Regions from separate parts of the Devosia sp. Micro-HW1 genome, predicted to be linked through region 2. Evidence: riboswitches for the same ligand, from Rfam matches in the RefSeq annotation. Region 2 holds a riboswitch; each other region holds the start of a gene.
What was found. Region 2 has a riboswitch for cobalamin ahead of MQW79_RS06785 (ABC transporter substrate-binding protein). Riboswitches for the same ligand answer to the same signal wherever they lie in the genome.
Positions count from the first base shown of each region.

Region 1: it holds a riboswitch for cobalamin, as region 2 does, so the genes downstream of both, nrdH (glutaredoxin-like protein NrdH) here and MQW79_RS06785 (ABC transporter substrate-binding protein) in region 2, are expected to answer to the same signal.
Region 3: it holds a riboswitch for cobalamin, as region 2 does, so the genes downstream of both, MQW79_RS16905 (CbtB domain-containing protein) here and MQW79_RS06785 (ABC transporter substrate-binding protein) in region 2, are expected to answer to the same signal.

Region 1 is NZ_CP094375.1:2,156,494-2,159,760, forward strand. Features, by position in the region: gene nrdE (class 1b ribonucleoside-diphosphate reductase subunit alpha) at 1-1,138, opposite strand, end outside; gene nrdI (class Ib ribonucleoside-diphosphate reductase assembly flavoprotein NrdI) at 1,120-1,524, opposite strand; gene nrdH (glutaredoxin-like protein NrdH) at 1,550-1,771, opposite strand; cobalamin riboswitch at 1,870-2,092, opposite strand; gene MQW79_RS10240 (4-fold beta flower protein) at 2,418-2,759, shown strand; gene MQW79_RS10245 (lytic transglycosylase domain-containing protein) at 2,794-3,267, shown strand, end outside.
Region 2 is NZ_CP094375.1:1,449,064-1,452,330, forward strand. Features, by position in the region: gene MQW79_RS06780 (glycoside hydrolase family 127 protein) at 1-1,525, shown strand, start outside; cobalamin riboswitch at 1,610-1,827, shown strand; gene MQW79_RS06785 (ABC transporter substrate-binding protein) at 1,987-2,922, shown strand; gene MQW79_RS06790 (FecCD family ABC transporter permease) at 3,172-3,267, shown strand, end outside.
Region 3 is NZ_CP094375.1:3,509,059-3,512,325, reverse strand. Features, by position in the region: gene cobW (cobalamin biosynthesis protein CobW) at 1-487, opposite strand, end outside; gene MQW79_RS16910 (CbtA family protein) at 484-1,218, opposite strand; gene MQW79_RS16905 (CbtB domain-containing protein) at 1,265-1,447, opposite strand; cobalamin riboswitch at 1,500-1,715, opposite strand; gene MQW79_RS16900 (hypothetical protein) at 1,736-2,359, opposite strand; gene MQW79_RS16895 (DUF2164 domain-containing protein) at 2,467-2,721, shown strand; gene MQW79_RS16890 (DMT family protein) at 2,808-3,164, shown strand.

The sequences.
Region 1 (3,267 bases), 710 kb from region 2:
TGTCCTCGAACATGATGTAGGGATAGCCGCTCTCGAACTGGATCTCGGCGATGATCTGGAAGAATTCGCGCGCCTTGATCTTCTTCTTCTTGATGCGCTTGTCCTCGACCATCTCGCGGTACTTCTCGGTGACCGAAATCTCGGTCATCGGCACGCCATAGACGCGCTGCACGTCATAGGGCGAGAACAGGTACATGTCCTCGTTATCGCGGGCCAATTCGAACGTGATGTCGGGGATCACGACGCCGAGCGACAGCGTCTTGATGCGGACCTTTTCGTCGGCATTCTCGCGCTTGGTATCGAGGAAGCGCATGATGTCTGGGTGGTGGGCATGCAGATACACGGCCCCCGCACCCTGGCGAGCGCCAAGCTGGTTGGCATAGGAGAAGCTGTCTTCGAGCAGCTTCATGACCGGCAGCACGCCCGAGGACTGGTTCTCGATCTGCTTGATGGGGGCGCCCATCTCACGGATATTGGTGAGGCTCAGCGCCACGCCGCCGCCGCGCTTGGAAAGCTGCAGAGCCGAGTTTATGGCCCGGCCGATCGATTCCATATTGTCTTCGACGCGCAGGAGGAAACACGAGACGAGCTCGCCGCGCTGCTTCTTGCCGGCATTGAGGAAGGTCGGGGTCGCGGGCTGGAAACGGCCGGAAATGATCTCGTCGACGAGATTGCGGGCCAGCACTTCATCGCCGCGGGCCAGAGCCAGCGCCACCATGCAGACGCGGTCTTCATAGCGCTCAAGGTAGCGCTTGCCGTCAAAAGTCTTCAGCGTGTAGCTGGTGTAATACTTGAAGGCGCCGAGGAAGGTCGGGAAGCGGAACTTCTTGTCATAGGCGTAATCGTAGAGATCGCGCACGAAGTTGAAGCTGTAGTGATCGAGCACGTCCTGCTCGTAATAGCCTTCTTCGACGAGATAGGTCAGCTTTTCCCGCAGATTGTGAAAGAACACCGTGTTCTGGTTCACATGCTGCAGGAAATACTGGTGCGCCGCCTGCTTGTCCTTGTCGAACTGGATCTTGCCCTGGTCATCATAGAGATTGAGCATGGCATTGAGGGCGTGGAAGTCGAGCGACTGATCCTGGCCCTGACCCTTGGCGGGGCGTTCTTCCGTGCGGTCTAGTGTGAGCGTATCCAAAACCGTTCCAGTCCCTGTCTGACATTGGCGACGTCCTCATCGGTGCCGAAAAGCTCGAACCGGTAGAGGAGCGGCACGGCGCATTTTTGCGAGACGATGTCGCCCGCAATGCAATAGCCCGTGCCGAAATTCGTGTTGCCCGCGGCGATGACGCCGCGGATGAGATTGCGGTTGCCCGCGATATTGAGGAAGCGGATCACCGGCTTGGGCACCGCGCCCTTGCCGTCGCCGCCCCCATAGGTGGGCAGGACCAGCACGAAAGGTTCGTCCATCACCGGTGGCTCGCTCAAAGCGTCCACCGGCAACCTGACCCCGCCCACGCCCAGCTTTTCGACAAAGCGATGGGTGTTTTCCGAGGTGCTGGAATAATAAACGAGGCCGCCCATGCTGACGCCCTACCCCGTTTCAGAATCAGGCCAGCGCGCCGATCATGTCGGGGCGGAAACCGGCCCAGTGGGTATCACCGGCGACGACGACCGGCACCTGGCGATAGCCCATCTCTTCGACACGCGCATAGGCGTCGGCGTCGGCGGAGATGTCGACCACGGTGTAGTCGAGGCCCTTGCGGTCAAGCGCGCGGGTGGTCGCGGTGCACTGGACGCAGGCGGGCTTGCTATAGACGGTGATGTTCATCAATTTCCCCAAGCTGGTATTCGGTGCGGGGGCAGAGGACGAGACGACAGGGCTGGGCTGAACCCGGCACAGATCGCCGCCGCCCGGAAACCCCGCCGGTGGACGTATGTGTTGAGGCAGGTCTCCTGGCTCGCGGATCGGCATTTCTGTTCGGCCTTCCCAGGTCACTGGAACCCAGTGGCACACGCGAACAGAGACTCACCGCTGACAGTTGCGGGGGCAGCTCCGGAATGACCAGCCGCTGCACACGCCTGACGCACCGAATTCCCGTCTTAGCCTCCACCCCTTGGGAGCGAAGGAACCTTCAACGCTACATATAGTATGTGACAGGACGGATTCGTCAACGCGCCAGACGCGTCACATGACCGCCATGATTCGCGTTTTTGGGCTTGATTTCGCTAAGCCCTGATTCGCCATGGGAGAGGCGGAAAGCATGTGCATCGCTTCACGCGCTCGTGAACCAGAATGGGTGTCCGCACGGCCAGGCATGGCGGGAACCAACCGCGACCGCCTGGGTTAGAGGTGGTGCGTTTCACGCACGCGCCCGCGCCAGTGCGGCATGGCTCGCCCATGAGGGTCGGGCCGGCGGGGTGCCCACTGTCGTCTTATTCCGAGCGGCCCGGTCAGCGGGGCATGGAGGACGGGCATGAGCATCGAATTCTATGACCGGCATGGCTCGGCATGCCTCTATTCTGATGACGATGAGCACCTCTATGCCTGGGACGGCGTCCCCATCGGCTATTTCTATGGCGACCATGTCTATCTGTTTTCCGGCGCCCATTTCGGCTGGTACACGAAGGGGTGGATCGTCGACAACCAGGGCTACCGCATCTATTTTTCGGGAAGCGCCAGGGGTGGCCCGCTGACGCCAACACCGCGGCCCACACCATTCAAGCAGATCAAGCAGCCCATGCCTTTCAAAGAGAACCGCGCGCCCATGCCCGTCAAGCCGCTCGCAAAGAATGCCTGGGCTGACTATGCCTGGTAGAGCGCGTGCCGCATCGGGAGCATTGGGTGCCATCATGCTGGTCCTGGCCACTGGCGCACCGTTGATGGCCGAAGCGACGGGCCAGGACGCTGACAAATCGTGTTTTGGCCTCGCCGGGCGCGACATCTGTATTGCGGAGGACAACTACCGGACTGATGTCTGCCGCGCCATCGAAGCCTTCGCCACCCATTGGGAACTGCCGGTCGCCTATTTTGCCCGCCTGATCTGGCAGGAAAGCCGCTTCGATCCCTTTGCCCTGAGCCCCGCCGGCGCCCAGGGCATCGCCCAGTTCATGCCGACCACTGCGGAGTTGCGCGGCGTCGTCAACCCGTTCGATGCCGCCGAGGCCATGGCCCGCTCGGCCGAGTATCTGCGCTTTCTTGAACTCAAGTTTGGCAATCTGGGGCTGGCGGCAGCCGCCTATAATGGCGGTGAAGGGCGCATGGGGCGCTATGTGGCCAATGGCGGGGTGCTGCCTGCCGAGACGCGTGAATACGTCATGATCGTC
Region 2 (3,267 bases):
CAACCTGCGCGACCGCCACGAACTCTACAATGCCGGGCACCTGCTCGAAGGCGCCATCGCCTACTATCAGGCCACCGGCAAGCGCCAGCTGCTCGATGTGCTCGAACGCTATCTCGACCATATCCGCACCGTCTTCGGCACGGGCCCCGGCCAGAAAAAGGGCTACGACGGCCATCAGGAAATCGAGCTGGCGCTGGTCAAACTTTATCGCCTCACCGGCGAGCGCAAGCAGCTCGACCTGGCGGCCTATTTCATCGACCAGCGCGGCGCCGAACCGCATTATTTCGACGAGGAAGCGGTTGCCCGCGGCGCCGATCCGAAGGATTTCCATTTCTACAAGAGCGGCAATCACCAATATTCCCAGTCGCACAAGCCGGTGCGCGAGCAGGACAAGGTGGTCGGCCACGCCGTCCGCGCCATGTACATGTATTCGGCCATGGCCGATCTCGCCGCCGAACTGGATGACGACAGCCTCCGCCATGCCTGCGAAGTGCTCTGGAAGGACGTGACCACCACCCGCATGTATGTCACCGGCGGCTTCGGCCCGTCGGCTTCCAACGAGGGCTTCACCACCGACTACGACCTGCCCAACGACACCGCCTATTGCGAGACCTGCGCGTCCATCGCCTTCGTCTTCTGGGCCCAGCGCATGCTCAATCTCGATCTCGACGGCCACTATGCCGAAGCCATGGAGCTGGCGCTCTACAACGGCGTCCTCTCTGGCCTCGGCCGCGACGGCACCCTCTACTTCTACGAGAACAAACTCGAAAGCGACGGCTCCCATCGCCGCTGGCCCTGGCACCCCTGCCCCTGCTGCACCATGAACGTGTCGCGCCTCATCGCCTCGGTTGGCGGCTATTTCTATTCCACCGGTCCCGATGCCATCGCCATCAACCTCTATGGCGGCAACAGCGCCACGCTTGATCTCGACGGCCGCCGCATCCGCATCGAAGAGTCATCGCTCTATCCGCTCTCGGGCACGATCCGCATCACCGTGCACCCCGATGGCCACGGCCCTTTCACGCTGAAGCTCCGCATCCCCGCCTGGGCCAAGGACGCCGTCGCCGATCTCAACGGCAACCCGGTCGATGTGCCCGGACAGACCCAGCAGGGCTATCTCACCATTACCCGCGACTGGATCGAGGGCGACACCATCGATCTCGACCTCCCCATGCCGCCCCGCCGCCTCTACGCCAATCCCAAGGTGAAGATGGATCGCGGCCGCGTCGCCCTGGCCCGCGGCCCCCTCGTCTACTGCGCCGAGCAGGTCGACAATCCGGCGCCAGTCCCCGATCTCGTCCTGCCGCGCGATGCGGCGATAAGCGAGGACCTGCGCCCCGATCTTTTCGGCGGCATCGTCACCCTCGTGGCAGAAGCGCAAAACCTTGCCGGCGACGACTGGGGCAACGACCTCTACCGCACGACGCCCCCTGCGCCCTCGCCGACGCCCCTCACCGCCATCCCCTACTACCTCTGGGCCAACCGCGCTCCCGGCCCCATGAGCGTCTGGATCAGGGAGGGCTGAGCCCTTTCTCCTCCCCCTGTAGCAGGGGGAGGCCGGGTGGGAGTACCCTACCCATCCCATTGACACTTCCTCATTTTCCCCCGCATAACCGCCATGTCGTTCGGTTCCCCGGCGGCTCAGGCCAACGGGGATTAAAAGGGAACACGGTGCGGATTACCCATCAGGGGCCAAAACCGAGGCTGCCCTCGCAACTGTAAGCGGTCAGCACTTCGCCACCTATGTCACTGGGTCCACCACCCGGGAAGACGGCGAGCGCGTCAGGAGCCGTGAGCCAGGAGACCTGCCCAACGAAAAACCATGAAGCCGGACGAGGTGTTCCGGCAGGGGCAGGTATGATGACGCGACACGTCCGTGTGCGAATACGCAGCTTTGCATCCTCAGCCGAGGACGCAAGGCACGATGCAAGCTGACGCCGGTTTGGCGCCAAGCGCCGCATACCCCCATCCTTTGGGAGCTATCCAATGAAACTCAGCTTTGTCACGGCCGCCGTCCTGGCTTTGGCTGTCACCCCCGCCTTTGCTCGGGATCTGAAAATCGAAAGCTGCGAAACCGTTTCCCCCTTCGACGCCGCGCCGGGCCGTGTCGTCACCCTCAACCAGCAGGCCACCGAAATCATGCTGGCTTTGGGTCTCGAATCTCACCTCGCCGGCACGGCCTATCTCGATGATGCCATTCCCGAACGCTGGAAGGCGGCTTATGACAGCATCCCGGTCCTTGCTGCCGAATATCCGGCTCGCGAGGTCGTGCTCGCCGAAAACCCGGATTTCCTCTTTGCCGGCTTCAATTCCGCCTTTGGCGAAAAGGCCCTCGGCAGCCAGCAGGAATGGAACGAGCTCGGTATCGGCACCTATCTCGTCAATGCCGAATGCCGCAACCTGCACCCGGCCGACGTGAAGCTTACCACCGATCCCCTCTTCATCGATCTTGAGCGCATCGGCGCCCTGTTCGGCGTCGAGGACATGGCCACCGCGGTCGCCACTGACATCCGCACCCGTCTCGATGCCGTGGCCGGCGCCAATCCGGGCCAGGGCAAGCGCGCCTTCCTCTACGACTCGGGCACCGAAACCGCCTTCTCGGCCGCTTGCTGCGGCGCACCGGGCCTGCTGCTCCACTCTGTCGGTCTCGAAAACATCGCCGCCAGGGTCGAAGGCCGCTGGGCCGACCTGGCCTGGGAAGCTGTGGTGGCTGGCAATCCTGATGTCATCGTGCTTATCGATGCCGAGTGGTCCACCGCCGCCGAGAAGATCGCCCACCTCAAGACCGACCCGGTCCTCTCGACCCTGCCTGCGGTCCAGAACGACCAGTTCGTCACCGTCCCATTCTCCGCCACCCTCCTCGGCGTCCGCTACGTCGAAGGCGTCGAAAACCTCGGCGCCCAACTGGCGGCGCTGAACTGAGCCCGGTAGTCGAAAGCTCGGTAGCCCCCAACACCGTCATTGCCCGGCTTGACCGGGCAATCCATCTGCTTCGGCCCGCATGGACCACCCGGTCAAGCCGGGTGGTGACGGCGCGGATGGGCCAGGAACCCCATTCCCACCCCCTCCCTCAATGGAAGGGAGGCGCAAGCATCGGCCGCAATGTTCATCGTCTCCCTCCCCCCTGTGGGGAGGGATCAAGGGTGGGGGTTCGGCTATCGACGGAACAAGATGTCAGGCACAAGAACCACCGCAGCCCTCCTGCTCACCACCACCGCCCTGCTGCTCGCCGCCTTCGCCGGTACCTTCTGGGGCACGGCCGACCTT
Region 3 (3,267 bases), 1.9 Mb from region 2:
CGTGGTCGAGCATTTCGTCCTTACGGCGCTGGGCATCGACCGCGGCTTCGTCGCTGGCGAACCGCCCTTCGGACAGCGCCGCCGCGTCGGCGACGGTGACGACACCGTCGATGGTCACCTGGGCCTTGATCTCGGGCCAGTTGAAAGCGCGGATCAAGGGCTGCGGCAGGGCCAGACCCGAGGTTTCGATGACGATATGATCGAACTTTTCGTCGCGGGCGAGCAGCGCCTGCATGGTTGGGATGAATTCATCGGCCACAGTGCAGCAGATGCAGCCGTTGGAGAGCTCGACCATGTCCTCTTCGCGGCAGGTCTCGTCGCCGCAACCGGCCAGGATGTCCTTGTCGACGCCAAGATCGCCGAACTCGTTGATGATCAGCGCGATGCGCTTGCCCTTGGGGGCATGCGCCAGCATATGGCGCACGAGCGTGGTCTTGCCCGCGCCGAGAAAGCCGGTGATGACGGTGGTAGGGATCTTGGCAGTCATGCGCGCGCTCCAGTTGGAATAGCGGCCGGACGGGCGGCCAGATAGTCGGCCATGCGGCCAAAGGCGAGGCCGAGCACGACCCAGAAGATGGCGCCATTGTAGAGCACGGCCGACACAAATTCGGCGGTGAGGCGCGGCGGCACGCCGGTGGGGTCGCTGGGGGCAACCGGAGCGGAGATGAGCTGGGGCAGCAGCACCAGGGCGACAGCAAGGGCCAGGGCCCAGGGCGCACGGAACTTCGCCACGACGATGAAGGCCGCGCCGGTGGAAAGGGCAGCGGTGAACCACCAGACCTGGCGGGCCAGCGTATCGGCCACCGGCATGCCGGGCATGCCCGGGGGCAGGCCGAGCGCGGGCGCGAGGGTGAAGGCGGCAAAACCCGCGACGCCCCAATAGAGGCCATTGGCGAAGGTGATCGGCAGGTTGAAGACCACCGAGACGGCGCCGATGATGAGCGCATAGCCCGCGGCCATCAGGATGTTGGAAACGACCGTATACGTTGTGCGCTCCAAACCATCCTGGGGCGCCCATTCGTCTTCGGCATGCTCATGGGCGGCGGCGGGCGCGGCTTCATCCGTGCCCTCGGCGTGGACATGAACTTCCGCGCCGGTGCCTTCATAGCTCTCGGCAGCGAAGATCAGCGGGGTGACGCGCCAGGCCTGGAAAGCCGATGTGGCCAAGCCAGCACAAAGGGCTGCGACCAGCGCAGCCAGAAACAGATTGCGGAACATTTTTCCCTCATTTTCCCAGAGGCGCCGGCGGCGCCGCAGCCCGGCCTCAGTGGCAGGGGAAGCCCATGGCGTGACGGGTGTCATGCGCGCCGTTGTGCAGGCGGAAGTCGCCGGCAAAACCGGTGCCGACGAGCAGGGTCATGCCCAGCATGAATGCCAGGACACCGGCGATGAGACGCTGGGACAGGGAAAGGGAATTGAGACCGGTCGAAACCGCAGGCGTATTCATATGGCACCCTCCGTGCGCGGAATAGGATGGACCGCAAAGGGTCCGATTATCCTGATTGCTCAGGGCAAGGGCAGGTCTCCTGGCTCACGGTGAATACAGCGCCCTCGCCTTCCCGGAATTCGACGAATCCAGTGGCAAATGAGAGCGCCCACCGCTTACAGTTGCGGGGGCAGCCACGGATTTGGTCCCTTATGGGTACGCCGCACCGTGTTCCCTTTTGATCCCCTTGCACAGTTACGCGCGGGGAACCTTTGCACTGTCAGGATTACGCCCTGGAGGCGGGCGGGGTCAATCGCGGAAATCGGGATGGGGATAGCCCAGGGACACCGCATAGACATAGGCGCCGACCGTTTCGAGCAGGGGCTCGGTGGACTGGAGCTCAACATCGCCATAGATCGCATCGGTATTGACCTTGACCGGCTCGTCGCCCGGCGTGAAGCGCACCGACAGGTAGCAGCCGCCCGGCAGCTCTGACAGGGCGCCGCTGGGGAAGCTGGCAAAACCGCCATAGTCCCAGCCAAAGCCATTGAGCCGGAAGGGTTCGCCATTGATGTCGGCCACTTCCACGACGGTCATGCCCTGGCGGATGCCACCGGGCGCGGCCAGGGTCGGTGGCAGGTCGACATTGCCCAGTCCCTCGCGCTTCTCCTCGTCCCACCAGGAAAATTCGAGCATGCGATCAGGGTCATCGGGATAGACCCTTGTGCCCAGCATTTCGGTTCCTTCCGGTCCGGGCACGGTGCCGGTCCAGACATTGTCGGCGCCATAGATTTCGATCAGCCTTGCCTCGGAACTATCCATGGCAAAGGCGCCCTCGCAGACTACCTGATCGCGCGGCGGTTTGTCCTTGGCGGCAGCGGGGGCAATGACAAGCGGCAGGGCGAGCGCGGCAAGCAGAAGGCGGGCGGGCATCTGACGGGATCTCCTCGGGCAGCGCCAGATTGGCGCAGGTTATGACGCCCGACAAGAAGCGACTCGCGATATGAACGGGCGCTGAACCCTTCATCGAGGCCCATTGCATGAAACCCATTACCTTCAGCCGCGAGGAAACCAAGGCCATTGTCGGGGAGATCCAGGACTATTTCCGCCACGAGCTCGACCAGACGATCGGCGCCATTCCGGCGGAAATGCTGATGCAGTTCTTCGCCGAAAAGATGGGCGCCTATTTCTACAATCGCGGGATCTACGACGCGCAGCTTCTGGTGCGCAAACAGCTCGACAATGTCAGCGACGAAATCTTCGCGCTTGAGCAGCCGACCAGGCACCTGCGTTAAGGGTTCTTGCCAAGATCGCGGCGGCGACGGAAGAGAAGCGAAAGCGGCCGTGACGCGGGCCGATTCGCTGCAATTCTGGTGATAAATTGGGCTTCAACTTTGCCACGCTCGCCCCAATCGGGCTGCTGATCGCCTCCAACATCTTCATGACCTTTGCCTGGTACTGGCACTTGAAATTCCACAGTTTCGCGCTGTGGGCCGTGGTGCTGATCAGCTGGGGCATAGCCTTTTTCGAGTATTGGCTGGCCATTCCGGCCAACCGGATCGGCCACGAGGTCTATTCGGCGGCCGAGCTCAAGACCATTCAGGAAGTCATTTCGCTCTCGGTCTTTGCGCTGTTCGCCGTGCTTTATCTGGGCGAGAAGCTCACCTGGAACCATGCCATCGGGTTCGGCTTCATCGGCCTGGGCGCCTTTTTCATCTTCAAGGGGCCGCTGAAGTAGGGCCAGCGACCCGCGTTAACCGTCATTGCCGGGCCTGCCCCGGCAATCCACCTTGCGAAAGCGTGGACCACCGGGACAAGCCCGGTGGTGACGATGGATGGCT